Regions from separate parts of the Ketobacter sp. GenoA1 genome, predicted to be linked through region 4. Evidence: predicted binding sites of a transcription regulator. Region 4 holds the regulator's gene; each other region holds the start of a gene.

Region 1 (7,395 bases), on a different contig from region 4:
TATTCAGTTCAACAGCTTGTTAACCCTCGCCAACATGCCCATCAGTCGTTTTGGCAGCATGCTGGTCTCCAAAGGTCAATTCGAAGAGTATATGGGATTGCTACGCAGTAGCTTCAATGCGGGTAACCTCACGGGCTTGATGTGCCGCAACACCATTAGTGTGGATTGGCAGGGATATTTATACGATTGCGACTTCAACCAAATGTTGAATATACCATTGCAGCACCGCGGCGGTGGTCGGCATCTGACCGATTTACTCCAGGCTGATCTCAGCGGTAATCCGGTGGTGGTGGCTGACCATTGCTTTGGCTGTACTGCAGGTCAGGGCAGTAGTTGTGGCGGGGCCCTGGACTGATAGGCCATGTCGGAAAGCTGCCTGGGTACGGTTGTTGTTCCCGTATTAAATGAAGCGCAGGGCTTGGAATACTGGCTTGCGGATTTGTTGGTAAAGTTGGAAAACCGCTGGCAGGTGGTGGTATGTGACGGCGGCAGTGTTGACAACACCCGGGCACTGTTGGCGCGCTTTCCTGTCACTGTTGTGGTTTCGGAATCCGGTCGCGCGCGGCAGATGAATGCCGGCGCTGCTGTGTCCGCAGGTCCTTTGTTGGTTTTTTTACACGCGGACACCTGGCTGCCGGAGTCATTCAATCTTCAGATGCAACAATTTCTGTCGGGGCATGGGCTCTGGGGGCGTTTTAATGTTGCCCTCGATCATCCCGGCCGGGCGTACTCCGTGATTTCCTGGTTTATCAACCGACGCTCGGCGCTGACTGGCGTGTGCACCGGCGACCAAACATTGTTTATGCGGGCGGAATTTTTCCATCAGCTGCAAGGCTTCACTGATTATCCGCTGATGGAGGATGTGGATTTCTCTTTGCGAGCCCGTAAGTTTCAGGCACCGGTTTGTTTTAAGGGCCCCGTCATAACGTCGGCACGCCGTTGGACGAAACACGGAGTGGTGCGAACCGTCTTGTTGATGTGGTGGTTGCGCCTGGCCTTTCGGGTGGGTGTCAGTCCGCAGCGGCTGCATCAGTGGTATTACGGATAGGGTTATGTTGTTACAGATATTTGCCAAGGCCCCGGTCATCGGCCAGGTGAAAACCCGGATTGCGAAAACACATGGCGAAGCCTTTGCACTGCAGCTGCATCGGCGTTTGTGTGAGCACATGATCGCCATGGCGTTGCAGTCGAATGTGGGCGCCGTGGAAGTGTGGACCACGGATGCCCGGGCCTTGGGGTATTTCGAAGCTTTGGGCGTGGACTGTTGTCTGCAGCAGGGACAGAACCTGGGAACCCGCATGGACTTTGCATTGCGCCATGGCCTGGCCCGTCATGATCGGGTGGTGATCGTCGGCGCCGATGCGGCATCCATCGATGCCGGTTATGTGCAGGCTGCGTTTACGGCCCTGCAACAATCGACGGTGGTCGTGGGGCCGGCCAGTGATGGTGGTTATGTGCTGGTGGGGGCCACCCAGCCGGTGCCGTTTCTGTTTCGGGATATGCCCTGGGGTACCCCTGAGGTAATGGGGCTGACCCTGGAGCGTTTGCTGGCAGGTGGTTGTGATTTCCATGTGTTGGCTGAGCGTTGGGATATCGACACAGCTCATGATTTGCGGCGGCATTTGCCTCAATGGCTGCCCCCCGGAGGCGGCAACCACTGATTAGCTGAGCTGGCGTTGTTTGCGTTGTAGCTCGGTCAGATACCGGTTCAGGGCCCGCTGAGTATTGCCATCCAGGTTCTCAAAATGAACACCCAGGTAGGAAACTCTCAGGTCAGGATCGTATTGCCAGTGCATCAGGCGCGCGCCGCACACAATGGGGTGGCCGTCACTGAGCACCAAATGACAGGAACTGTAGGTTTCCCCCCGCACCGGCTTGGGGGTGACCAGGCCTTCGATTCGCACCCGCATACCACTGGCCGACAGGTCCGCCAACGTACCGGTGATGGCTGCGTGCTCGGCGTGGGTCAGGGTGACTTTAATGGGGTGGGCCTGACTCAGCTTCACGCGGAAGGCATCCCGCAGTTGAATCTGTTCTATGCCCTTAGGAAACCTGAAAAGATGACGGACGCCCTCAGGTGTGGATTGGGTTTGCAGGTGCACAGCGTTAAACTGGTGGCGCACACCGTGGTGGGTTAACGAGAATTGAACCGTAATCCCTTCGCTTAATAACGGGTTTGGATCGCTGGGGTGGAACTCATCGGTTACGAACAGCTGGCCCGCTTCATCCACCGACACGATGCCCGTGCTGAGCTTGGCAATCTTGCGCTGCCCGGCATTCATGATCATGGCTGTCATCAGGTGATTCTGATCCTGATACAGGGTCAGTAAGCTTCCGATTTCGTTGCGATCGTGTTTGATGTTCTTGGGAGAGCCGTCTTTCGGTTTGTCTTCATGACCGAACAGCTTATCCAGCAAACCGTGGATCATACCGCTTCCAGTACTCTGAATTGATACCTTAAATGTATTTTAGCAGAACCCTGATTAACTGCCCGGGCTTTTAAAATCAGGCAGTTGCCAGCATACGGTGGGCCGCCTCCAGATTCTTGCGGCCATTGGATTGGTACACGGACACCTGATTTGCCGTGCCTTTTATGATGGACATCAGGCGTTCCATGGAATGCTGCGAGTGGGCCAGAATTTTACCGTTGATCCGGTTGAGGCGGGCACAGGTATTCATGGCGTCGGACAGGTTTTGCCAACTGGTTTCGAAACGCTCCTGCCAGGTTTTGGGAATTTGACGGACGAAAACCTCGAATCCGCTCTTGTCCAGTTGCAGCCCCATGTCAGCCATTACCTGACGGCGAATACAGTCGGCCTGATCCAGTTCCATCAAAAGCTGGGTCTTGCGGGACAGTACTGCCGGATGGGCAGCGTATTGCCGCTGCTCGAGGATAGACTTTTCCTCTTGCAAGATTGCTTTCAGTGACTGGGCCAGTTTGAAATCCTGTTCGATTGCCTGTAACAACTGCTGTGCGGCCTTAGGGGAAATCTGGTTAGACATACATTTTCCTCAACCATGGTGACATATGGTTAGGGAGTAGCAATTAGCGTGCCTGAGTTTGGTTAATTATCAATTGATCGGGGGGGCTGACTGAGTGTTGACTGAACGGGAAGGGAATGGGAGGGCGATGGGTTCCGGGCTTAGAACTGAGCATCGCTCTCCAGCATTTTGCGGGCAACGGATTGGGCGTCTACTTTGTAGCTGCCATCAGCAAGCGCAGCACGTAATGCCTCAACCTTTTCCTGGTTAACCGGTGCATCTGATCCCAGCTGTTGGCTAAGCCGGTTAAGCGCCTGCGCTTCGGCACTGATTTTGACGGTCTCGCCAGATTGACTGGTATTGGTCTGGTCGGACTTTTTGGCATCAGCATTGGCATCGGATACCGTCTGGCCGGACCTGGCCTTATTGGTATTCGTTTGATTGCTGTTTAAGCCATTGATTTCCATAGCCATTATCTTACGCCTTCACTTGAATACTGCGTTCTTACCTTGGTTATCGGCGGTAAGCCCTGCAACTTTAGCTAATTTAGACACAATTTTATCGAATGTGCCACCCAGTATATCGGCCGTTCACAGGCTCACTTTAATCAGTCCCGGGGCAGTAATACGCCCTTCCACCACTTTGTTGGAGTTGGTGTTCTTGACCCGGATCAGTTCACCGTAGGCACCATCTTCCATGGCTTTACCACTGGCCCGGATACTGATCCCCGGGCCTTCGGCGATGATCATGACCTTTTCGCCGCGATTGACCATTTTCGCGGGGTCCACCAGCGCCGGACTCATGATCTGTTCGGCTGGAATGGGGCGGCGTGCCACAAAGCCTTCCAGCTCTGTCATGGACTTGAAATAGCCCGTGTACAACAAAGAAACGTCGGCCAACTCCAAGCGCAGATCCGAGGTGGTGAGGTGGGTGCCCTTGGCAATGGGCATGTCGGAAACCACCACCTGATCAAAGGCTTGCACCTGTACCGGGACATGAATTGCCCAGCTGTCGGCACCATCACAGCTGATCTTGAAGGTGAGTCTGCCTGCTGTGCGGTTGCGGGGGCGATGTTTCAGGTGCAGAGGTTCGCTGCAACTGGCCAACCGTAAACGGGAGTCGATAGGCTGAATCTGAACCTTGATTTCCTGGTAGTTGCCATCCTGAATTTCACTGATGTAAAGGTTGATGGCTTCATCGATCTGCTCTTGAATGTTGCCGCTTGCGGCCTGGGTAGTGGTGATGCTCAGCAGCCCCAAAAGCCCTATGACGAGCCCCTGACGAATACAAAACATAATTTGTTCTCGCTGACTGTTCATTTATCCAATTTGACCTATTCTGAATGAATGGTGAGTAAAAACAGTCAAGTGCCGCCATTTTGACGGATTGGCTGTTAGTGTGAATCAAGCAAAGGTTATGCCGTAAAACGGTTAGCGCGGAGTTTTATATGGCCGGGGTGCTGGATACAGTCGATCAACGAACACAACTGGTGGGTCAGAACCGGTTGGAGTTGCTGTTGTTTCGATTGAGCGATGATCAGATCTATGGGATCAACGTTTTCAAGGTTCGCGAAGTGCTGCAGTGTCCCAAGTTAACCCAGATCCCGCAACGCAACCCTGTGGTGCGGGGCATCGCCCACATCCGGGGTGGCACCATATCCGTTATGGATATGAACCTGGCCATGGGTAATGCGCCCCTGGATGATATCCAGAACTGCTTTGTCATTATTTCGGAATACAATATGGCGATACAGGGGTTTCTGGTGAAGTCGGTTGAACGTATCGTCAACCTTAACTGGGAGAGCATTCACCCACCACCAAAAGGGGCCGGTCGGGGCAATTATCTGACGGCGGTAACCGAGCTGGACAACCGAATCGTTGAAATTATTGATGTCGAAAAAATCCTGTCCGAAGTATCACCCATGCATGAGGAAATTTCAGACGAAGTGATTCGGCCGGAAACCATCAGTCAGGCCAGTACCAGTGAACTGGCAGTTTTGATCGCCGATGATTCCAGTGTGGCAAGAAAGCAGATCAAACGCTGTGTCGAGAAGGTCGGCGTTAAAACCCATGTGGTGGCGGACGGGCGTCAGGCGTTGGATCATATCCGTGAGATCATCGATGCAGGTGAATCCATCACGGATCGTTATATCATGTTGATATCCGATATCGAAATGCCGGAAATGGACGGCTACACATTAACGGCATCAATCAAGGAAGATCCCCGCACTCAGAATTTGCATGTGCTGCTGCACACATCACTGAGCGGAATATTTAACGAAGCCATGGTGAAGCGGGTAGGGGCAGACAATTTTCTTGCCAAGTTTAAACCCGATAACCTGGCTGACCTGGTTCAGGAGCGTGTTAGCAAAGCCCTTGAACAGCGTTCTGAATAGTTTCATTCAAGGATGACAAAATACTGACATGGTGTTTTCTTCCCGTGATAACTCTCGCTTTGGCGATGGAGAATATCTCCTGTTTCGTCAATATCTTGAGTCTGCCTGCGGTATCATGCTGGGAGACAATAAGAACTATCTGATCGACAGCCGTCTGCGTAAGTTAATGAAAGATCGGAATATTCAATCTTTGGGCGATCTGGTGCGTGAGATTGATCGAGCAGGAAACCGGTCCCTGCGTCAGGATGTCATCGATGCCATGACCACCAATGAGACCCTGTGGTTCCGGGATCGGCATCCGTTCACTTTTCTGCAAGACAACCTGTTGCCTGAGCTGGCCAGGAATCCGGGTGAGATTGCTATCTGGTGTGCAGCCTGCTCCTCCGGACAGGAGCCTTACTCCATCTCCATCTGTGTTGAGGAAATGCGCCGCCGTAGTATGATCCTGGCCAATAAGCAGGTGAGAGTTCTGGCCACGGATATTTCGAGCCGCATCCTGGATCAGGCGCGCAAAGGGATCTATGAACCCCTGGCCCTGAAGAGGGGGATGTCGGATGAGCGTCTGAACCTGCATTTTAAGGCCAATGCTGATGGCAGCTGGGAAATCAAACCGGATATTCGCAAACGCATTGAATTTCGCCCCATTAACTTGAAAGAAAACTTTATTACCATCGGCAAATTTGACGTGGTGTTCTGCCGTAATGTTCTGATCTATTTTTCCAGCGAACTACAGCAACAGATCATCACCAACATTCATCGGGTGCTGAAGCCTGGAGGGTATCTTTTTCTGGGCGGATCCGAGACGCCCAAAGGGTTGAACGACCTGTTTGAAATCCGCTACTACACACCCGGTGTCGTCTACGTAAAGAAGTAGGTGCTTGCCGCCCTCGGTAATCCTTTGCCGCATTACCGTCACATTTCTCACCTGAAATCCCTTAACTTATTGAAACTGTTACTGTTAGAAGCAATGGCACAAGGGTTGCTTTATTGCTCTTATCCTATTCTGAATTGCCGGTTTTATGGCGCAGAATCCAAGACAAGAGGGCGATATGGCAATCAGCATCGACAAACACATGGAGCTTTACCAGCATGCACTGGAGTTGCGTTCGCAGCGAGCCAATGTGTTGGCCAACAATATTGCGAACGCGGATACCCCCGGTTACAAGGCCCGTGATATCGATTTTCAGCAAATGCTCAGGCAGCGTCTGGGTGAGGGAAGTGACCTGGTATCGGTACAAACCAGCGACGCAAACCATTTTTCCACCGTATCCCAGGCGGATACGATCACCGGTCTGAAATTCCGCAATCCCATAAACCCGGCAATCGACGGAAATACTGTGGATGCGCAACAGGAGAAAACCGAGTTCGTGCGCAACACCATGGAGTACCAGGCAGCCTTTGAGTTTCTCAATGGCAAAGTGAAATCCCTGATGTCGGCGATCCGAGGAGATTAATTATGTCTTTGATGAATATATTTGACGTTGCCGGTAGCGGAATGAGTGCACAGACCGTGCGCCTGAACACCATCAGCTCCAATATTGCCAACGCTGAAAGTGTCAGCAGCAATACGGATGAAACTTATCGCGCCAGGGAACCGATTTTTAAAGCCCAATTGCAAGCCGCCATGTCAAATCAGCCGTTTGATTTCAGCGCCAGGCAAATGGATGTGGGTGGCGGTGTGAGTGTGCAGGGCGTGGTGGAAAGCGATGCACCGTTGCAGATGCGTTATGAGCCCGATCACCCCATGGCGGATGATAACGGTTACGTAGCCTATCCCAATGTGAATGTGGTTGAAGAGATGGCCAATATGATCAGCGCCCAACGTGCCTTTCAGACCAACGTGGACGTGATGACATCAGCCAAGACGATGATGCAGCAAGTATTGAGCCTGGGTCGATAAGGAGGGGGAGTCATGGCGATTGATGGTGTTCAAGCGAACAGTGTATTGAGTGATTTGGCATTCAGTAATCAGCCGGAAACGGAAAAATCTCAATCCCAGTCGGACAAGGACATGTTCA
Region 2 (7,395 bases), on a different contig from region 4:
GACACTGTCGTGCTCGGTGATGTTTGGCTCACTGTTTACCCACAACTTTTTGCGCGCCTATGAATTACGGGGTGCCATTCGCTACGCCGGCTACAGCTTTGCGGTGATCAGCCTCTTGGTGATCATCATGGCGCTTACATTACCTTACAGCATTGTCATCAGAGTGCTCATACCCTTTGCCGGCGTCGTTTGCTGTTACGGTTTTGGGCTGGGCGTGTTTCGCTGGTACAGTGGCGGGCTGTCCGCGAAATACTACACCATTGCCTGGAGCTCGCTGCTGTCCGGGGGCATCATTCTGGCCCTCAGCAAGTTCAATTTACTGCCAAAGAACCTGTTTACTGATTATGCCACCCAGATAGGGTCGGCACTGGAAGTCACCCTGCTGTCATTCGCCCTGGCTGAGCGCATCAATCAGGAGCGTAAGATGCGCTTCGAGGCGCAGCAGGATGCCCTGAATACGGAAAGAGAGCTGCGCCAGGCCCGTGAACAAGCGCTTGAAATTCAAAAGCAGGCCACAGAATCCCTTGAGAATCGTGTGCAGGAGCGCACCCGTGAGTTGGAGGCGCTGAATCAAAAACTGGAAGAACTCAGTGACACTGACCAGCTTACCGGGCTTAAAAACCGGCGTTTTCTGGACCGGATGCTGGAAGAGGAGTACGCCAGAGGGGCACGCTACCAGCATTGTCTGTCGGTCTTGTTAATGGATATCGATCACTTCAAACAGTTCAACGATACCTACGGCCACCTGATTGGCGACGACTGTCTGCGGCAAGTGGCTATCGCCATACGCAATGGATTACGCTGGCCCAGCGATCGTGCCACCCGCTATGGGGGCGAGGAATTTTGTGTAGTACTGCCGGAAACCGGGGTTGAGGGAGCTTTGCGTGTGGCAGAAAGAGTTCGTGAATCCGTTGCTGCAATGCGATTTCTGGTGAAGGAAACCCCGGTGCCGGTTACGGTCAGTGTGGGTGTGGTGGCACTGATTCCCCCTGCCGATGGCCGCTACACGGATATGCTGTCCATGGCGGATGAGGCGCTTTATCAGTCAAAAGAGAACGGGCGCAATCGGGTAACGCTGTATTGCGAAGAAGCCGGGCATAACCCGGCTTCTTCGCAGCAAACTTAAATTGCCTTCAACTCACTTTTTTACGGCTCATCATCAAGCCAAACAAGCCAATCACCAATAAGGCCATCGTGCCCGGTTCCGGTATTTCCGTGGCACCACGGAGATAGACAGACACGTGGGAAAGCGCTTTGGGAAACTCTTTACCATAGGCCACGCCAGCGGTGGTCCAGTTTATGGTTGAAGACAGCAGCGGTGCTTCCCAGTAATAAATGCTGAAGCTATCCCCTGCCTTGAAGCTGATGGCCAGATCATAGACCGACACCAGATCATCCAGCAGCGGCGAACCACTGAAATTCAGAACACCACTGGTGGCATCAATTCCCGTGACTGAAAACAGGCTGGAATCACCCTCATACTGGCCATCATACTTGGCACCGAACTCCCAGCCGTCACCGCCAAAACCACCCTCATTAAGGATTTGGGTAACGATATTGAACTCATCGCCATTGGTGACGTCGTTTTCCCCCTTATCCAGGGTAAAGGCACCTGCACAGTCATCCCACATGGGCTGGGTAACCGCCACCGTACAGCTCACGCTGCTCATCTCATAGGCCAAAGCAAGCTGGCTGCTGACGAGTATGCCTGCCGCCACCGACAGGTTAATAATTGTTCGAAGCATGCTGCCTCCCTGTAAACTTATCGAGCGTCTATATTTACCGCTTCTGCTCACATTATAAGCAACAGTCAAGCCAATCCCAGATCTGCCAGCGCAATCAGGCACATAGCCGATGAGCCACGCCACACAACCGCAGCCTGTGTAAATTTAATCGACACTTAGAAACCATAAGCCCTCAAACCCTGTAAGAAAAACCGACACTCTTAAAGCGGCTCCTTCCGCTTCCAGTTCGCTGCTCCTACGTAAATCAACTGCAACTGCCGGCTCATTTTGTTCTCAAAATCCTGTCGTGACTGGGTACTGGCATCGGACAAATCCAGCAATTGAACGGTGGCAAACGCCATGGTGGAGATGGTGAGGTCGGCGAGCACATCCATCATCGCCGGATCCAGATTGGGGAGCAAACTGAAACGCTGTAAATCCGCCACCAACTCCTTGGCAAAATACTGCAATTCACTGCGTACAGCCTGGCGAATCAAGGCCGTTCCACCGGTCATGGATTGAGACATGAAGATGAAAAAAACCCGCTGGGACACCACGTACTGGCAATACTGCTGTACAGAATCACGGATAATGTGCTGTGGATTAACGCGATTCTGCCGTACTTCCCGCATCAACTGCCGCAGCACCAGACTCAACTCATCCACCAGATTCAGTGCCAGATCATCCAGGTCTTTGAAATGACGGTAAAATGCAGTGGGAACCACGCCCGCCCGCTTGGCGACCTCACGAATACTCAGGCTGGAGAAATGCTGCCCCTCTTCCACCCATTGCAACGCCGCATTCATAAGCGACTGCCGGGTTAATAATTTCCGTTCCTGACGGTTATTCATTCTTCTCAACTCACCTCATATTAGTGTTCAATTGTAAGCCGAACAGCCTCCTAATTGCCATCAACTTCCATCAAAAGCCTCCATTCCACCCCCCTAAAAACCCAACATAAAACAATTTCAGTTCACACATGAACACAATTCATATATTCATAAATCATTGTTTTATAATTACTATTTCTTCATATACATTCAACCCCATGTAAATCTGTTGACACCCGTCCAGGTCATGGTGCACACTTGTTCACATAATGTGAGAGGGAGGCACGACTATGCACTCAACACGCAGCGGTTTTCTCAAGAAAGCGCAAACCTGGATCAACAGCAGCCTGTTCAATACCGATCGCGCTGGCGAATATTTCGAGTACCTTCTGGAAGGTGTTGACCCTATGTGGTCTGCCATCGAGTGCAAGGCCAGGATATTGGATGTCATACAGGAAACATCCGACACCAAAACCTGGGTGCTGCAGCCCAATGCCGGTTGGAAAGGCTTCATGGCCGGCCAGCACATCCACATCACGCTGAGCGTCAATGGGGTTCTGAGCACCCGAACCTTTACCGTTTCATCCTCCCCCTACCAGTGGAAAAACAACGGTACGATTACGCTTACCGTCAAGAGAGTGCCCAATGGCCGTGTGACCGGCTGGATGCATGAAAACCTGAAAACCGGTGACATCATCAGCATCAGCCAGGCCGAAGGTGAATTTGTACTGGACCAGGATGTTGATGCACCCGTTGGATACATCGCGGCAGGCTCAGGCATTACCCCCATCATGTCCCAATTGCGCTGGCTGAGCGCAAACAACATGCCGGTTCCCGCCAAGCTGCTCTACTTTGCCAATACCAGCAAGGATTTCATCTTCGGCAGCGAAATCAAGGCACTGAGCCAGAGCAATCGCCGCCTGGACAGCCACCTGATCGCCAGTTACGACGAAGGCGAAAGCAAACACAAACTGCCACAGTCACCCATTTGTGCCGAACACATCGCGGCGCTGCTGGAAGGCAAGCCGGAACACATCTACCTATGTGGCCCCCACCCGTTTCGGGAAATTGCCAAACAGCTGCTGGCGGATGCCGGTTTCAACCTCAAGCGGGTTCACGAGGAAGCATTCGGACTGCCACCGATAAAAGTGGAAGCGGGTGCTCCGGTTACCGTGCGCTTTACCAACAGCGCCACAGAAACCACCACGGACCAACCTGGCACCCTGCTGGATATGGCGGAAAGCGCCGGGCTCAAACCCAATTCCGGCTGCCGTATGGGTATCTGCTATACCTGCAAGTGTAAAAAGAAATCCGGCCAGGTACGTAACGTGGTGACTGGCGAACTATCAAGTAATGAAGAAGAAGACATCCGAATCTGTGTTTCTGCACCGGTCAGCAACGTAGACATCGAAATCTAAGGACGAGGAGCCAAACTATGACTACTGCTACCCAACCCAATGTTGAACAATTGACACAGGAAGATGTGAAGATCGGCGGTGTGAAAGGTAATCGTCGACTGACCAAGGAACAATATGAAAGCCTGCAGAAGGAATTTGACGCTCTGCGCGAAGAAATCGTCGCAGACCTGGGTCAATCCGATGTGGACTACATGAAAAACATCATTCGTGTACAGCGCTATCTGGAAATCGCCGGGCGTACGCTGATTCACTTCAGCTTTACACCCGTGCCCTTCATGCTGGGAGTGACTGCTCTGTCAGTGTCTAAAATCATGGACAATATGGAGATCGGGCACAACGTAATGCACGGTCAATTCGATTGGGCCAATGACCCCAAGATGCATTCGAAGAATTTCGAATGGGATACTGCCTGTGATGCGCAATCCTGGAAGCGTACCCACAACTATGAGCACCACACATTCACCAACATCATCGGCAAGGATCGGGATTACGGCTATGCTGTACTGCGCCTGTCGGATGACACACCGTGGCACCCAATGCGCAGCATTCAGATGGTGTATTTTGCAGCCTTGAGTATTTTCTTCCAATGGGGCGTTGCGCTGCATGAACTGGAGTCGGAAAGGTTCCGTGAGGGCACCTTCGACCTGGAAGAAAAGAAGCCTTACTTAAAAGGGCTGTTCCGCAAAGGTGCCAAACAGGTATTCAAGGATTATGTATTCTTCCCCGCTCTGGCTGGTCCGTTCTTCTGGAAAGTCATGCTGGGCAACGCGATGGCAAACCTGGGTCGCAACCTGTGGGCCTCGGCCATTATTTTCTGCGGTCACTTTACTGAACAGGCGCAGGCCTTCAGCGAAGCTGAATGTGAGAACGAAACCAAAGGTGAGTGGTACTACCGCCAGCTGCTGGGTTCCAGTAATCTCTCTGGCAGCAAACTGCTGCATATTATGAGCGGCCATCTCAGCTATCAGATCGAGCATCATTTGTTCCCGGACATCCCAGCCAACCGCTATGAACAAATGGGCCCCAGAGTGCAGGAGATCTGCGAAAAATATGGCCTGCCCTATAACACCGGCCCCTTCTGGCACCAGTACAAAACCGTACTGCAGCGGGTATGGAAATACTCGTTCCCCAGCGCGAAGTAAGGATGGCTTTCGGTTGCCACTCATTAATGGTATAGAATTAAACTTACTGATGAGTGGCAACCGAAAACAGGGTTATTGATATGGGAATACTGAACAAAGCTGAATTACTGAAGGATATGATTCAAACCGCCATCGACAATGGCGCCAAAACGGTGGCGGAAGTTCACAAATCCATTGCGGATATGCCGTTTGAAGCCTTGGAGCGATCGGGTCTACTGGACGAAGATGGGCAAAAATTGCGCGACAAAAACCAGCAAACCATCGGCGTTGTCTATGAAAAGATCCGCGAGATCAACCAGAAAGTGGGTGAAATGGCATCAGACATGTTTGAAACCCTGGAGGATGGACAGCATATCTCCAAGGTCATGGATGATAAAGAAAACAATCCCCGATCCTAGCCGGTTTTAATCGTTCCGAATCCGCGTCGGCACTCCCACTACAGCCGACGCGGCTTTTTCACCTCCATTTTGTCCTGATGACATTCATTAACTTTTTGCCCTAGAGCGATAAGTCAACTATATTCCCCGTAACGCGCGCCAAGATTCGCAACGAATATCGGGTTATTTACGCGCGAAACCAGAACAATAAGGGAAGCGAGGAATAAAAAATGAAAAGAACTCTCATAGCGGTTGCAGTAGCTACAGGCATGTTCAGTGGCGCGCAAGCCGCCATGGCAGAGGGCGAAAGCTATGTGGGCGCCCAATATAATCTCTATACCTTCAGCACATCCGGACTGGATGACCTGGAGCCCGATGGCTTGGCGTTCATCATCGGCGGCAACCTTAATGAAAACTTTCAGATCGAAGGCCGCTTTGGTCGCAGCCTGAGCGATGATAATGTCACTGGCGCAGCCTTGAAAGTAGACGAGCACATCGGCTTTTATGTGAAAGGCGGCATGACCTTCGCCGATATGCTGTTTCCCTACGTGATTCTGGGCTACACCAAAGTGGATTATGAATTCTGGGGAGCCTCCATTGACCAGACCGAGTCTGACCTCTCCTACGGCCTGGGAGCCGACGTGGAGCTGGGCAGCTTTAAAGTAGGCCTGGAGTGGATGATGCTGCAGGACAAAAGCGACTACGAACTGGAAGGGTTGAGCCTGAACGGTGCCTGGCGTTTCTGATCACCAGGTCTCAACGCTCCCATATGAGCACTGATGTTCTGAAAGGGTCGCATTTGCGGCCCTTTCCTGTTTTCACCGGCTAGCTATTTCACCGGCTACCTAGCTCAGTATCCCAATCCCGACGGCACGGCGGATGATCCCCAGGATGAGTACCCCAGAAGAACGCCCAAAGAAACTGGCCCGAAGGCTGGCCCCGGTGCTTGAGCAACTGCAGCGCCAATCTGTGGTGGAGAGCGTAACCCACCGCCAGCAGCAAAACCGGTCGGACCTCATTGAAAACCTGGTGCAACGGCAACAGCAGGCAGCACTGGTGCGGGAACTCAATCGTCTCAACAAGGCGGATATCGGCCACCTGCTTAACATGCTGCCCGCCGACAAACGTCACACCGTGTGGCAGGAACTGCCCGATGAAACCGCCGGTGACGTGTTGCTGGAACTGAATGATGCCGTGGCGGAAGACCTGATTGAGCTCACGGACGAAGCCCGCCTGCTGTCGATTCTAGGCGCTTTGGACAGTGATGAGCTGACCGAAATCGATAACCTGCTACCACCGGCTGTACTGCAACAGGCGATCGATGCGCTGGAAACCAACGAACGCAATTGGGTAAAGCAAACCATTGCCTACCCGGAGGGCAGCGTCGGCGACAACATGAGCCGGGACAGCCTGGTCATCCATGAATCCCTCACCATTCGGGACGCCATTGAACGGGTACGCTCTGCCCCGGAACTGCCACCACAAACCGACAAACTGTTTGTCACCGGGCACCACCACCAATTGGTGGGCGTAGTGCCGTTAATCGAGCTCATGCGGTACCCTGAAGACACCCTGGTTCGCGATTGCATGGATACCGATGTAGTGGCCTTTTCTCCCGGCGACGATGCGGTAGACGCCGGCCAGGCCTTCGAGCGCTATGACCTGATATCGGCCCCGGTGGTGGATGAACATCACCGCCTGATCGGTCGTCTGCGGGTTGAAACCATCATGGACCACTTACGGGAAGTGGCGCAGAAACAGGCACTGGCCAAAGAAGGGCTGAAGGCGGACACCGACCTGTTTGGCCCCATTCTGGAAGGTGCCCGGGAGCGCTGGCCCTGGCTGATGATCAATTTGCTGACCGCCTTTCTCGCCACCCGTTTCATCAGCCTGTTTGAAGGCAC
Region 3 (7,395 bases), on a different contig from region 4:
CAGTAAGGCTTCCAGTAGTGAGCCGATCAGCAGAGCGTACTCGGTGAACAGGTTGGTGGGAATGACATTGCTTTTACTGAGGACGATGACGATACCGCCGGCGAACAGCGCAGCCCAGGCCAACGTGTAGTAGGGTGCAGACGGCCGTTTCTCAAACCAGGCCACGATGCCGATTATCAATCCCATGACGCACGCCACCAGGGCCACCGGCACCAGAATACTGATCACATGGGTGTAGGTGGTAAAAAAACTCGCCACGATGGCGCCGCAACAGAGCAATGTGAAGCCAAAGAAAAAGCCGTTGGCCCAGGGTTGAAACGGCTTGTCGGTGGCCAGGAAACGCCGGGTGAACAACACGGCGAACAAAATACAACTGGCCAGAAACACCAGAATGGACTGGTCATTCCATTGGGTGGCATTGGGCCACAGAAACATAAAACTCCAGCCTTGCAGGCCCGCCACAAACAGCGCAAGGCTTACGATATAGCTGACGTAATACAGGTAGGCCCGTTCGCCCAGGACAAAATAGATCAGCAGGTTATACAAGGCGATAATCAGCAGGCCGCCGTAATAAATGCCGTGCATGATGGTGGGCCCCACCTGCAGGGTGTGGAAGTTGTTCTCATCCCACAGAATGATGGGCACCATCAGTGAACTGGTGCTTTCAACCCGGACATAAACCTGCGCCTTGGTGCCGGTGTCCAGGGTCAACGGCACCAGAAAGTTGTGATGCTGGATCGGGCGGGACCAGAAGGGTAGCTTGTCACCCAGGATAAATTCCTGCAGGCGTCCGTCTTCGTACCGGACATAGACCTGCAGGTGATCCAAAACCGGGTAGGCAAATTCCAGGAGCCAGGATGTCTGCGGTTGAGGGTTCTGCAGTTCGAGGCTCAGCCACCAGGCAGAGGTGCTGTAACCTTGGGAGAACGTGGACGCGTCATTGCGTGTCCAGTCCTGCCGGTGCCGGATGTCATCATAGGTGAGTGTGCCGCCGGGATCTTCGAGATAACGTACCTGATCGCCCAGTTCAATCCGACCCAGATTAACCGAGGCATCAATGGTTGCTGCCTGCAGCCAGGAACAGCACAGAACCATGAGCCAGGCCAAGGGGGCCAGGCGGGTGTAGGGAGATGTTGGATGCAAACCTGATGTCCGATTCTAATTCTTATGTTGTCAGTCCGTTAAATATAGCCGCTGGAACTGGGGTATGCCTCTTTTACAGGCCGGATGCGGGCTATTGCAGGTCGCTGCGTGCAGGCGCCGGGCATTGAATGGGGGGGCAGGGCCGGGGTGATTGGCCGGATGGCCGCCGGCTCATTTCCGCCACTGTGTCCCGCAAGTTGGTATCCTGGGGCGCCAGTTGCAGCCCGCAGTGGGCTGCCCGCTCAGCCTGTTCCAGACAACCCTGCGCGCGCAGGGCATAGGCATAATTGTTCCACCCCTGGGTCAGCCGGGGGTGTTGTGACAGCAACTGCTGATAGTGTGCGGAGGCGGCATCGGCCTGTTCAGTAGTGAGCAACAGGTTGGCCAGGGCAAAGCGGGGGGCAGGGGATTGCGGCCAGGCCCGGGTCGCGCTGGTATAGGCCTGTTGCGCCAATGCCTGATGCCCGATTTGCTCCAGGCCGTGGATCAGCGTTGTATAGCGGACCGGGTCTGCCGTGCCGGGAACCCGGTCCGGTGGCAGTACCACGCGGCCCCAGCGTTCACTGCGCTGCCAGGTGTTGTCAAACACGGTTAACGGGGTGATGCGCCGTTTCAGGTCACCGGAGCGCAGCACCAGTTCCCGGGTCTGCAGGTTATAGCCCACTGCCACCGCGAAATGCCATTGCGGCAACCAGTCTATGCCCAGGTTCTGTAGCACCAGCACCGGGTGCCCGGTGGCCAATTCCTCCAGTAACTGGTCCAGGGAATCCACCGGGTAACTGATGAAACCCTGGCGGCGGCTGGCGATGTCCATCTCCACCGGGAAGCTGCCCCGGGCTTTGGGGGTGAATACCTGGGCCGCCAGTTGCTGCGGTTGCACGCCTGCCTGGTAATAATTGAGTACCATGGCCAGGGCCGCCGGCCCGCACTGAAAATCGGCCTGCTCTATAAATGGGGTGTCGATGATCTCGGCGCTGGGCGGGATGCGTTGCGAAAGGGTGGGATCAATGGTGAATGGAGGGTTCAGGGAACAGCCTGCCAGCAGCAGGCTGAGCCCCAAAACGAGTCGGATCACTGATTGTTGACAGGCTTGATAGCTGGGAAAATATTGGTGGTACCGAGCAGATCCAGCACGATCAGAATCACAAACACCAGCACCACAAAGCCGACCACGCTGCCGCCGGCCTGCATCTCTTCAACCTGGGTGCTGAAGGCCTGCAGTTCGTCTGCTGTCATTTCTGCCACACGCTGTTCCACATCCGCCGGGTCAACCCCCAGGCTAAGCAGGGTGTCACGGGCCTGTTGCTGATCCAGCACGGCCAATACCTGGGCCCGGGTGGATTCGCGGTCTGCATCCGACAGCATTTTCTGGGTGGGAATCATGGCTGCCTGGGCGCTTGCACTCAATATGCTGACCACGACCATGGTGGCTGCCAGCAGGCGGGCGACCCATTGTTGTAATGCGTTTGCTTGGCTCACGGTGTTCTCCTTAGGAGCTGTTTTCTATGGGTGGTATTACAGGCAGTATACTAGCCAAATATCAGGCGATAAACAGCCACTCAGTCGGCATTTTTTACAGGGCTATCCGGCCCGGACGGGCCTTGTTCCAGTGCTGAAACCTGTTTTTCCAGGTCTTCCAGCCGCGCTCGGGTGCGGGCCAGCACCTTGGTTTGAACGTCAAATTCTTCCCGGGTGACCAGATCCATGCGGGCCAGCGATTCCCGGATCACCGCGCCCAGGTTATGACGTAAATCCTGTCCCAGTTCACCAATATCCTGGGGCAGGCGTTCCTGCACCAATTCCAAAATGCGGTTTACTAAGTTTTCCTGACGGTTCATGATAGCTCCTTCATGATCTAGGCGGCAGTGTATCACGCCCCTTTGGGGAGTCACCAAAATGCGTCAGGAAAACACACGCGCACCATAATGAAGCCTTCATTTGGCGCAGCGTGCATGCTTTTGGTGCGATATAATGGTGCCATCATGGCGGTAAAACCCTAGCGTTTTAGGGTTAAACGCTTGATTCTTCGCAATTAAAACTAATAGGCATGGTTTGTGCTAACACCTGTGCATGTTCCGCGATTGGGCAGCATGCTGGGCGATTGCACTGATTTGCGAATAACGGGACCGTAGCAATTTAAGCTTTCGAGCATTAATAGGAGATGTTCTTATGAAACTGGTTACTGCTGTAATCAAACCATTCAAACTCGATGACGTGCGTGAAGCACTGTCTGAAATTGGGGTTCAGGGTATTACTGTTACTGAAGTGAAAGGCTTCGGGCGACAGAAAGGCCACACTGAGCTGTATCGTGGAGCAGAATATGTGGTGGATTTCCTGCCCAAAGTAAAAATTGAAGTTGCGGCTTCCGATGACCTGCTGGACCAGGTGATCGAGTCCATCAGCAAGGCTGCCAACACCGGCAAAATCGGTGACGGCAAGATCTTTGTTACGCCTCTGGAACAGGCGATTCGTATCCGTACTGGCGAAACCGGTACTGACGCGATCTAAAACAGTTTCACCCTAAAAATCCATGCCTATTTATTTTTAATTTTGCGGAGGCAAGACCGTGGAAAACAATATTTTTCACCTGCAATATGCGATGGACACCTTTTACTTCCTGGTGTGCGGCGCGCTCGTAATGTGGATGGCGGCAGGTTTCGCCATGCTCGAATCCGGTTTGGTTCGTTCCAAGAACACCACCGAAATCCTGACCAAAAACGTGGCTCTGTTTGCCATCTCCTGCATCATGTATCTGGTGTGCGGTTATTACATCATGTACGACGGCGGTGTGTTCCTGTCCGGCATCGCCGATGTCGACGTGGCCGCCACCCTGGGTGAGTTTGCCGGCCGTGAAGACGGTTTTGAAGGCGGCTCCATCTATTCCGGTGCTTCTGATTTCTTCTTCCAGGTTGTGTTCGTTGCTACCGCCATGTCCATCGTATCCGGTGCGGTTGCTGAGCGAATGAAGCTGTGGGCGTTCCTGGCCTTTGCCGTGGTGATGACCGGTTTCATCTACCCAATGGAAGGCAGCTGGACCTGGAATGGTGCCGACGTGTTCGGCATGTACAACCTGGGTGACCTGGGTTTCTCTGATTTCGCGGGTTCCGGTATCGTGCACATGGCCGGTGCTGCTGCTGCCTTAGCCGGTGTGCTGTTGCTGGGTGCCCGTAAGGGTAAGTACGGCGCTAACGGACAAGTCAACGCGATCCCGGGTGCCAACCTGCCGCTGGCAACACTGGGTACCTTCATTCTGTGGATGGGCTGGTTCGGTTTCAACGGCGGTTCCGTATTGAAGCTGGGTGATATCGCTAACGCCAACTCTGTGGCCATGGTGTTCCTGAACACCAATACCGCGGCGGCCGGTGGCTCCATCGCTGCCCTGATCACCGCCCGCCTGCTGTTTGGCAAGGCTGACCTGACCATGCTGCTGAACGGTGCCCTGGCCGGTCTGGTGGCCATTACTGCAGAACCCTCCACCCCGACCGCCCTGGAAGCAACGCTGTTCGGTGCCGCTGGTGGTGTGCTGGTTGTGTTCAGTATCCTGGCGCTGGATAAGCTGAAAATCGACGATCCTGTGGGTGCCATTTCTGTACACGGCACTTGCGGTCTGTTGGGTCTGTTGCTGGTACCGCTGACCAACGACGGCGTGAGCTTCAGCGGCCAGATCATCGGTGCCCTGACTATCTTCTTCTGGGTGTTCATTGTGTCCCTGATTGTGTGGGCCATCCTGAAAGCGGTACTGGGTATCCGGGTATCCGAAGAGGAAGAGTTCGAAGGTGTGGACTTGGCTGAGTGTGGTATGGAAGCGTATCCGGAATTTACCGGTAGCGGTAAATAATCAGCAAGATCCTACCCAAGATCGAAAAAGGCTCCTTCGGGAGCCTTTTTTTTGCTCCGTATTTCACTTCAAACTGTGATCTGGTTCACGATATTGTCGACATACTTAACACCTAACTCCGTTAGATGTTTTAACTTGTTGATATATATGAGTATTTTTATTGGCCTGTTTATTGCTAAATAAGGTGGTGTTGGGGGTTCCCGCTTATTTTGAGGATGTAATGATGATGAAGACTGTTAAAACTTTAGCGGCCGCAGCGGTACTGACCGTATCTGCGTCTGCAGCTATGGCTGCGCCGTATTATGAGTCCTATGAGGGCTATCAGAACGTATGGGAAGGGGAAACCTATACCTTTGGTTTTGATATGTGGTATGACAACGCCACCTACGGCGTGGGTACCGATTCAGCCCTGACTCTGACCAATGACGCTTCCGGCGCATTCGGCGCCTGGGATTCAGGCCTGTTGACTCTGGGCATGTATTCCGAAGATTGGAAATACGAAGAAACCACCGTAAGCCTGACTGCCTGGAACACTCAGACCGGAGCGGAACTGTTCAGCTTGGGCAGCTACACATGGAATGGCACAGACTGCATGCTGTGCAGCACGGATTACACCGTTGAATTTGACCTGAGTGATGACCAGCTGGCAGCTTTGAGCGGCGAAGGTTGGGGTAACGTGGGCATTCAGGCATCGGCTTTCCGATACGGCGATAATGATTTCGCCATTGAGTATGTCAGCCTGTTGGTAAACACCGTTGAAGATGGTGTTGCCGTGCCTGAACCCGCATCAATCGGTCTGCTGGCACTGGGTCTGTTGGGCCTGGGTGCGGCTCGTCGTCGCGTAGGACGCAGCTAACCGCTGCGCCTTACTGGGTTTCTCCCCTCCGCTAAAAGCCCCGGCAGTGCCGGGGCTTTTTTTGTGCTTGTTTCCTTCCTGGTAGAGCGTTACACAAGGCGGCCATTACTCAACGAAAAGCCAATGCTTTAATACAGAGGGAAAATAGTGTTAGGTTGCCATCACTTTTATAATGTTGGTGAATTCAGGGGGGAGTGATAGCAGAGCAGGATAACCGTATGAGATTGTGGCCCATGGAATGTTTGAAATCAGTGGTGATTGGCCTGGGGATGTTGTTTGCGGCGAGTGCGCAGGCGGAGGTCTACCGCTGGGTGGATGAAAGTGGCAAGGTGCATTTTTCCGACCGGGCGCCGGATCAGGGCGCGGTGGAGAAAATAGACCTGCCGCAGGCGGAAGAGCCTGCTCCCAGCCGTGATCTGTCCGATTTTGAGCGGCTGCAGCGGCAAAAAAAGCTGGTTAAGATGCTCGAGGAAGAACGTCTGGCAAAGGAGGCCCAGCAAGCCCAAGTGGCCCGTGAAGCCGAAGAGCATGCGCAGTACTGCACCCGCTTCAAAAACCGGCTTGGTTACATTGATCAGTACACCCACTTCTATGATGAAAAAGAGGACGGCACCCGGGAGTACATGAGTGAAGATCAGGCCGATGCCTATCGGGCCCGCCTCAAGCAGCAATATAAGGAAGAATGCGGCGAGGCCTGAGCCCCGCCGGTGGTGACGTTGTTGCGCTTACTTGCCCAGATCCCGCTTCATGAATTCAGGTAACGCCAGGGCGCCCTTGTGGATGCCCAGGTTGTAGTATTGGGTGGCAAATGGTTTCTCGGCCGCGTCCTGTTCCCGGAACTGGGTGACCGAACCCTGCGGGCTGGCCATGGTGCAGGACCACCAGCCGGTGGGATAAACCGGTTGCGGGAACGGCAGGGTGTGGCATTGATGAAAGCCGGCAGCGGCCATATCCTCATGAATTTTTTTGATGATGCTGTTACTGTGCAGCAGGGGGGATTCACTCTGTTGTACCAGCAGACCTTCCGGTTTCAGAGCCCGCAGGCAATCCCGGTAGAAATCCACTGCAAACAGGCCTTCCGCCGGACCCACCGGATCGGTGCTGTCGATGATGATCAGGTCCATGCTGCCCGGTGTACAGTTTTTGACCCAGGCAATGCCGTCATCGAACAGTAGCTCTGCCCGCGGGTCGGTGTTGGACTCACACAATTCCGGAAACCACTGTTGGGAGGCCCAGGTCACCCGTTCATCGATATCGATCTGGGTGCACTTCTCCACACCGGCGTGTTTCAGAACTTCCCGCAAAGTCCCACAGTCACCGCCACCGATGATGGCGACGGTTTTCGGGTTGGGGTGGGTAAAGAGTGCCGGATGGGTCATCATCTCGTGATACAGAAAGTTGTCCCGGCTGGTCAGCATGACACAACCGTCCAGTACCATCAGCTTGCCGAAGGTGCGGGTGTTATAGACTTCCAAATATTGGTACTGGGTTTGTTCTGCATGCAGTTTCTCGGTGATTTCAAGGCCGAAAGAGGTGCCTTCTTCACCAAATATCTCAG
Region 4 (7,395 bases):
CCGGGGTGGAAGTGGCCATCATCACCGGACGCACCTCAGAACTGGTAAACCGCCGTGCCCGGGATCTAAAAATCGACAAACTGATCCAGGGCCGGGAAGATAAAAAAGCGGCCTTGCAGGAATTAATGGCGCAGGAGAACCTCAGCGCGGAACAAGTGGCTTACATGGGCGACGACCTGCCGGATCTGGGCGCCATCCGGGCCGCCGGCCTGGGTGTCACCGTGGCCGACGCCATGCCCGTTATCAAGCAATACGCTGACATTATCACCGCGGCCAAGGGTGGAGACGGCGCCGTCAGGGAATTCTGTGATTGGTTGATGCAGACCCAAGGCACACTGCAGGGGGTTCTGGAGCCCTATTTACAGTCATGAAGCAACAATCGCAGCTGATCCTCACCAGTTTCCTGCTGGCACTACTTGCGCTGGGGGCTTTTGCGTACACCAAATGGGATCAGTGGTTTCAACCCGACACCAAAGTCAACAATGAATACGAACAACCGGATATGGTGGCCATTTCACTGGAGCAGCAAAGCTTTGATGAACTGGGTAAGCGGGAATTTGTGTTGCATGCCGAATCCATGCTGCAGTACATCGCCAGCAATCGAAATATTATGGTCAAACCCATCATCACTTTTTTTGGGGAACAGGAAGCGTCATGGCAAACCAGTGCCGCCAGCGCCACCTCAGATAACGAAGCCAATAAGCTGCATTTATCGGGCAACGTCACCATTGTGCAGCAAGGGGTAAGGGAAGCCGCTGTGCTGGAAACCGAAACCCTGGAACTTTACCCGAGGCGATCCTATGCCTCCACGGACGACAAGGTCATCATTCGGCAAACCGGGGTCTACATTGAAGCGGTCGGCTTGAACGCCGATCTGAACGAGAATCGAATCACTCTACGGCAAAACGTCACCAGCATTTATGAACCTGCTAAGTCTTAAAGCGTTACTCTGCATAATAACGTTCGCCTTCGCATCCAGCGCTGCCCGGGCGCTGGACAGTGATCGGCTGCAACCCTTGAAAATTGTGGCGGACACTGCCCTGATCGACGAAAAAGACGGCACTGCCACCTATACAGGCAACGTTGTACTGACCCAGGGCACCCTGCGCATTGCAGCGGAATCACTCAAGATCAAAACGGAGTTGGGTAAAGTGGACGTGGTCATGGCAGTGGGCGAGCCGGCGCTGTTTTCTCAGGTTCCGGAGCCCAACCAGGCAGAGGTCATCGCCAAAGCCAAAAAGATCGATTACCTGGTAAGGGATCAGAAACTGCTGCTGAAAATCAAAGCATCTATTGTGCAGGGCGAGAACATCTTCCGCGGTGAAGAAATCGTTTATGAAATCCAGAGCCAGCGCCTGCAGGCGGTGGGACAAACCGGAGAGGTCAAGCCCGGCAGTATCAAAGGCCGGGTGGAGATGATATTGCCCGCCGCGACAGATCCTGCCCCGAATGCGCCCAGCCCTGACGAGACGGAGGCAGCGCCGTCACAATGAGCCGTCTTACCGCCTCCAATCTCGCTAAAAGTTACAAAGGCCGTGCCGTGGTGGAAGACGTTTCCATTACCATTGAAAGCGGACAAATCGTGGGGTTGCTCGGCCCCAATGGGGCCGGTAAAACCACCTGTTTCTACATGATCATTGGCATCGTGCCCCAGGACAAGGGGCGCATCGTTATCGACGATACTGAAATCACCCATCTGCCCATGCACGGACGGGCCGCCAAAGGCATCGGCTACCTGCCCCAGGAAGCCTCCATTTTTCGCCGCTTGAAAGTCCGGGAAAACATCATGGCGATACTTGAGACCCGCAAGGACCTGACCCGCAAACAGCGGCAAAGCAAACTGGAAGAGCTGCTGGCTGAGTTTCACATCGGACACATCGCCGATTCACTGGGCATGGCCCTGTCCGGTGGTGAGCGCCGCCGCGTCGAGATTGCCCGCGCTCTGGCCACTGACCCGGCCTTCATTCTGCTGGATGAACCCTTCGCCGGGGTCGACCCCATTTCCGTGGCAGACATCAAGCAAATCATCAGCCACCTGCGTGATCGTGGGCTGGGCGTACTCATCACGGACCACAATGTGCGGGACACTCTGGACATTTGCGAGAAGGCTTTTATCGTCAGCGAAGGGCACATCATTGCTGAAGGTGAGCCCTCACTTATCCTGCAAAACCAGAAAGTCCGCGATGTTTATCTGGGTAACCAGTTCCATATGTAAAAGTTCTAAGCAATTTCAGGCATGTAAATTGCTTTGCAGCGTCACTGCTCTTACAATTAAACCCAAGCGGTTCTATTTCGGCACCAATAAACTGTTGAAATTAGGTCACTATTTGACTGCCTGGAATACAGCAATCCGATGCTGTACAGATGTCTCCGGTCGTTGCAGAAGTTGAATTAGGTATCAATGAAACCAACCTTACAGCTCAAAATTGGTCAACACCTCACCATGACGCCGCAGCTGCAGCAGGCAATTCGCCTATTGCAGCTCTCCACTCTGGATCTTCAAACCGAAATCCAGGAAGCGCTGGAATCCAACCCCCTCCTGGATGTGGATGAATCTTCCCCGGACAACGACAGCAACGATTCCGGTAACGGACAGAGTGACAGCACCAGCAAAACCGACAACGACCAGAATCTCGATTTTTCAAAATCCCAAGATACCCAGGACACCCAATCCAGCAACAACAACGCCGATGACTCGTCGGTGGATCTGGAAGGCAAGGAGATGCCCAACGAACTGCCCGTGGACAGTGACTGGGATACCATGTTCGATGGTGCCGCAGGCCCCTCGTCCAGTGGCGGCAGCTTTGACGATGACGATTTTGACTACGACAGCCGCAACACGGCGCCCGAATCCATTTACGACAACCTTATGTGGCAACTGAATCTGACCCCCATGTCAGACATGGACCGGATGATTGCCATGGCCATCATTGAAGGCATCAACCCCAAGGGCTATCTCACCCAGTCCGTGGAGGAAATCCGCGATGGTGTGCTGGCGCAACAGGACGTGGTGGCCGACCTGGTCAGATTACAGCAGGAAGAACTGCAGGCCATGGACATCCAGTTACAGCCGGATGACGATGATGATGGCCTACCCGTATCCCTGGAAGAGGTGCTGGCTGTATTGCACCGGGTTCAGCAGTTCGACCCCCCCGGAGTGGCCGCCCGTGACCTGCGGGAATGCCTGCTGATTCAGCTCAAACAACTGCCCCGGGATGAACCCCACCGGGATGATGCCATCATGGTGGTGGAGATGTTTCTGGATGCGCTGGGTGCCCGCGATTTCGCCACCATCATGCGCAAGGGCAAACTGTCCGAGGCCCGACTGAAAAGCGCCATTGCGTTGATCCAGACCCTGAACCCTTATCCGGGCAGCAGCGTCGAAACCGATGATACCCAGTATGTCATCCCGGATGTCATTGTGAGTAAGGACAAAGGCCGCTGGAAAGTGGAGTTGAACCCGGAAGCCACCCCGCGCCTCAGGGTCAACAGCAGCTACGCATCCATGATCCAGCGTGCGGACAACAGCAGCGACAACACCTTCCTGAAAAACAATCTGCAGGAAGCCCGTTGGTTTATCAAAAGCTTACAAAGCCGCAACGAAACCCTGCTTAAAGTAGCCACCAAAATAGTGGAATATCAGATAGGGTTTCTCGAACAGGGGGAGGAAGCCATGAAACCACTGGTGCTGCACGATATTGCAGAAGCGGTCGGCATGCATGAATCCACCATTTCCCGGGTCACCACGCAGAAGTTCATGCACACCCCAAGGGGTATATTTGAGCTCAAGTACTTCTTCTCCAGTCATGTCAGCACCGGTTCCGGCGGCGAATGCTCCTCCACCGCCATTCGCGCCATCATCAAAAAGCTGATCGCGGCAGAAAATCCCAAAAAACCATTGAGCGACAGTAAAATTGCCAACATACTGGAAGAACAGGATATCAAGGTTGCCCGGCGCACCATTGCGAAATATCGCGAAGCCATGATGATCCCGCCGTCCAACGAAAGGAAACGATTGGTTTAACTGTTGGTCACAGTTATATAAGCGTAAACACCAGACCACTGCCAACATCAGGCTTTGGTCGCAGTAACATCTAAACCACGATTAAGGAGTGGCCTATGCAAATCAATATCAGCGGACATCACGTAGAAGTTACCGACTCCATGAAGGACTACGTTGCCGATAAGATGCAGAAACTGGAACGCCATACCGACGACATCACCAGCATCCAGGCGATTCTCAGTGTAGAGAAAAACCGCCAGAAAGCAGAAGCCAAAATCCACGTAAAAGGCGCTGATTTATTTGCCAACGCCGAATCCGAAGACATGTACGCCGCCATTGATATGATGACCGACAAGCTGGACCGACAGGTGCTGAAGCACAAGGAAAAAATGAAAAGCTGGTAACTGAAGGTTATTGATAACGTATGGAACTTGCTGAAATCATCAGTCCGCAACGGGTCTTTGAAGACGTTCCCGGCGGCAGCAAAAAGAAAGTTCTGGAAACCGCTGCTGGGCTGATCGCCCAGCAGTGCCCGGAGCTTGACCCCAATGAACTTTTTGACAACCTTATCTCGCGGGAGAAGCTGGGCAGTACCGGTTTAGGTAAAGGCATCGCTATCCCCCACTGCCGGGCCAATCACTGCAGTAACGCCATTGGCGCGTTTATCAAATTGGAGAGCGGCGTGGACTTCGATTCCATCGACCATGAGCCGGTGGACATGCTGTTTGTTTTACTGGTGCCGCAGGATGCTCACGAGGAGCACCTGAACATCCTTTCCAAAATCGCCACCCTATTCAATGATGACAACCGTCGCAAAACATTGCGTGCGGCCCACTCCACCGACAGTATTTATGACGCACTGGTGACACCGGTATGAAATTAGTGGTAATCAGCGGTCGCTCCGGATCAGGAAAAACCACTGCATTACACGTTCTGGAAGACATCGGCTACTACTGCGTTGACAACCTTCCCGTTACCCTGCTGCGGGATCTGATGAGTGAACTGGCAACACGGTCTTCGCCCAAAATTGAAGAAGTCGCCATCGGCATCGATGCGCGCAACAGCGTGACCCAACTTGAGAAGCTACCCAACGTGCTGCGGGAATTGACCGCAGATGGTGTCGAAAGCCAGGTTATCTATCTGGACGCAGGCGATGAAACACTGGTCAAACGCTTCAGCGAAACCCGCCGCAAACACCCTATCAGCAACGACACCAACACCCTGAAAGAAGCCATCGACCGGGAACGGGAAATGCTGAATCCGGTGGCTGCCAGCGCCAGCCTGATTATTGATACCAGCAATCTCACCCTGCACGAACTGCGCGACCAAATCAAAATCCGGGTAACCCACTCGCAGGAAGGCATGGCGATATTGTTCCAGTCCTTTGGCTTTAAGAATGGAATACCCAGTGATGCCGACCTGGTGTTTGATGTGCGCTGTCTCCCCAATCCGCACTGGATAACCCAGTTGCGCAGTCAAACCGGATTGGACGAAGGTGTCCAGAACTTCCTGCGGGGCCATCCTCCCGTACAGGAGATGGTGGACGATCTGACCGCTTATCTGGAAAAATGGTTACCCCGCTTTGCCGCCAATAACCGCAGCTATATGACCGTGTCCATTGGCTGCACCGGTGGCCAGCATCGTTCGGTGTACATTACCGAACAACTCAGTGAGTATTTCAAATCCCGCTTTAGCAATGTCCAGGCTAGACATCGAGACTTATAAGCTGGTTTAATCAAACCTGCAGTATTGGTGTGAGTCACTATGAAACTGGAAAAATCCATAACCATAATCAATAAGCTGGGATTGCACGCACGTGCTGCCTCCAAACTGGTGGGAACCGCATCCCGCTATGAAAGCCAGATTCTGCTGAATCGAAACGGCCAGCAGGCCGATGCCAAAAGCATCATGTCCATTTTGATGCTGGCGGCCAGTCAGGGCACTGAATTGCAGGTAACGGTGAACGGAGCCGATGCCGAAGAGGCCTGGCACAATATCGAAACATTGATCAATAACCGCTTTGACGAAGCCGAATAGATAGCAACTGGCCATCTTCAGCGCATCTCGTTAGAATGCTGCACCGCTATCGCGGTGGCATTCATCCCCCTGTCCAAGTCAAGCTGAGAGGTGATCTGTGGCAAAATCCCAAACCAGCCATGAAACGCAAGATCAGCTGCATACTTTTCTACACGCACTGGACAGCGGTGCCTTTGATGAAATCCGCCGAATGCTGCGGGGCATGTCACCGGCGGAGATCGCCAAGCTTATCGAATCCTCCCCCCTGCGCGCCCGCAACCTGCTTTGGCAGCTGATCGACAAGGAAGATGAAGGCGAAGTTCTGCAGTACGTCAATGAAGAACTGGCCGCCTATTTTCTGCGCCACCGTAATACGGAAGACATCCTGAGTCTGGTGGAAGGCTTTGACGCCGACGACTTCGCTGACTTGTTACAGGAACTGCCCCACGCGGTGATGCGCCAGGTGCTGGATTCGCTGGACGATCAGAACCGTTACCGCATCGAAACCATTCTGGCCTACCCGGAAGACACTGCCGGCGGCCTGATGGATACGGACATCATCACCATCCGCCCGGATATTTCCCTGGACGTGGTACTGCGGTACCTGCGGCGGCACGAATCTCTGCCCGACACCACCGACAACCTGCATGTGGTGAACCGCACGGGGCAGTTTGTGGGCATTCTGCCCCTGACAAAATTGCTGATCAAGGACCCGGGCATGAGCGTGCGCGAGGCCATGAATTCCGCCAAGGCCATCCCCGCCACCACGTCAGCCCGTGATGTGGCGCAAATGTTCGAGCGCGAGGATTTGGTCACCGCCCCGGTGGTGGATGATAACGGTGTGCTGCTGGGCCGCATCACCATCGATGATGTGGTGGACGTGATTCTGGAAGGGGCCGATCACTCCCTAATGAGCATGGCGGGGATGGATGAGGATGAAGACACCTTTGCACCGGTCTGGAAAACCACCCGCCGCCGGGCCGTCTGGTTGGGCATCAACCTGCTGACCGCCTTTCTTGCCTCCTATATGATCGGCCTGTTTGAAGGCACTCTGGAAAAAGTGGTGGCCCTGGCGGTATTGATGCCCATCGTCGCCAGCATGGGAGGCATTGCTGGCAACCAGACCCTGACCCTGGTGATTCGGGGCATGGCTTTGGGTCACGTGGGCACCGCCAACGCCCGCTGGCTGTTAACCAAGGAAATCTCCGTGGGTTTTCTCAATGGCATCCTCTGGTCGGCAGTGGTCGGCGCCATCGCCGCCACTTGGTTCAACGATTTGTTGCTGGGCGGCGTGCTGGCGGCCGCCATGATCATCAACCTCTTGGTCGCCGCTCTGGCGGGCGCTTCCCTGCCGATGTTACTGGACAAAGCAGGCA

The links. Region 4 encodes sigma-54, which starts transcription at its own class of promoters, with help from an activator protein. Its sites were predicted from a motif close to ANTGGCATNNANNTTGCTNT; they were not measured.
Region 1: flgA (flagellar basal body P-ring formation chaperone FlgA) is a predicted target of sigma-54. The motif match lies at 4,387-4,406, and genes of this name have one in related genera.
Region 2: D9N13_RS14645 (PEP-CTERM sorting domain-containing protein) is a predicted target of sigma-54. The motif match lies at 1,801-1,820, and genes of this name have one in related genera.
Region 3: D9N13_RS06830 (PEP-CTERM sorting domain-containing protein) is a predicted target of sigma-54. The motif match lies at 5,141-5,160, and genes of this name have one in related genera.

Annotation. Positions count from the first base shown of each region.
Region 1 is NZ_RCHM01000042.1:327,217-334,611, forward strand. It holds gene arsS (arsenosugar biosynthesis radical SAM (seleno)protein ArsS) at 1-355, shown strand, start outside; gene D9N13_RS15575 (TIGR04283 family arsenosugar biosynthesis glycosyltransferase) at 362-1,048, shown strand; gene D9N13_RS15580 (TIGR04282 family arsenosugar biosynthesis glycosyltransferase) at 1,053-1,661, shown strand; gene D9N13_RS15585 (flagellar brake protein) at 1,662-2,429, opposite strand; gene D9N13_RS15590 (flagella synthesis protein FlgN) at 2,506-3,003, opposite strand; gene flgM (flagellar biosynthesis anti-sigma factor FlgM) at 3,144-3,455, opposite strand; gene flgA (flagellar basal body P-ring formation chaperone FlgA) at 3,573-4,301, opposite strand; gene D9N13_RS15605 (chemotaxis protein) at 4,430-5,377, shown strand; gene D9N13_RS15610 (CheR family methyltransferase) at 5,406-6,251, shown strand; gene flgB (flagellar basal body rod protein FlgB) at 6,427-6,831, shown strand; gene flgC (flagellar basal body rod protein FlgC) at 6,834-7,277, shown strand; gene D9N13_RS15625 (flagellar hook assembly protein FlgD) at 7,290-7,395, shown strand, end outside.
Region 2 is NZ_RCHM01000042.1:114,725-122,119, reverse strand. It holds gene D9N13_RS14650 (diguanylate cyclase) at 1-1,126, shown strand, start outside; gene D9N13_RS14645 (PEP-CTERM sorting domain-containing protein) at 1,134-1,745, opposite strand; gene fabR (HTH-type transcriptional repressor FabR) at 1,946-2,575, opposite strand; gene D9N13_RS14635 (flavin reductase family protein) at 2,845-3,972, shown strand; gene D9N13_RS14630 (fatty acid desaturase family protein) at 3,990-5,114, shown strand; gene D9N13_RS14625 (hypothetical protein) at 5,195-5,512, shown strand; gene D9N13_RS14620 (porin family protein) at 5,722-6,237, shown strand; gene mgtE (magnesium transporter) at 6,383-7,395, shown strand, end outside.
Region 3 is NZ_RCHM01000020.1:176,949-184,343, reverse strand. It holds gene D9N13_RS06860 (7TM diverse intracellular signaling domain-containing protein) at 1-1,143, opposite strand, end outside; gene D9N13_RS06855 (PA2778 family cysteine peptidase) at 1,235-2,218, opposite strand; gene D9N13_RS06850 (PA2779 family protein) at 2,215-2,622, opposite strand; gene D9N13_RS06845 (accessory factor UbiK family protein) at 2,703-2,981, opposite strand; gene glnK (P-II family nitrogen regulator) at 3,313-3,651, shown strand; gene D9N13_RS06835 (ammonium transporter) at 3,743-4,981, shown strand; gene D9N13_RS06830 (PEP-CTERM sorting domain-containing protein) at 5,208-5,837, shown strand; gene D9N13_RS06825 (DUF4124 domain-containing protein) at 6,056-6,535, shown strand; gene speE (polyamine aminopropyltransferase) at 6,563-7,395, opposite strand, start outside.
Region 4 is NZ_RCHM01000009.1:367,857-375,251, reverse strand. It holds gene D9N13_RS03085 (KdsC family phosphatase) at 1-371, shown strand, start outside; gene lptC (LPS export ABC transporter periplasmic protein LptC) at 368-940, shown strand; gene lptA (lipopolysaccharide transport periplasmic protein LptA) at 921-1,493, shown strand; gene lptB (LPS export ABC transporter ATP-binding protein) at 1,490-2,215, shown strand; gene D9N13_RS03065 (RNA polymerase factor sigma-54) at 2,402-4,024, shown strand; gene hpf (ribosome hibernation-promoting factor, HPF/YfiA family) at 4,120-4,407, shown strand; gene ptsN (PTS IIA-like nitrogen regulatory protein PtsN) at 4,428-4,880, shown strand; gene rapZ (RNase adapter RapZ) at 4,877-5,728, shown strand; gene D9N13_RS03045 (HPr family phosphocarrier protein) at 5,768-6,040, shown strand; gene mgtE (magnesium transporter) at 6,138-7,395, shown strand, end outside.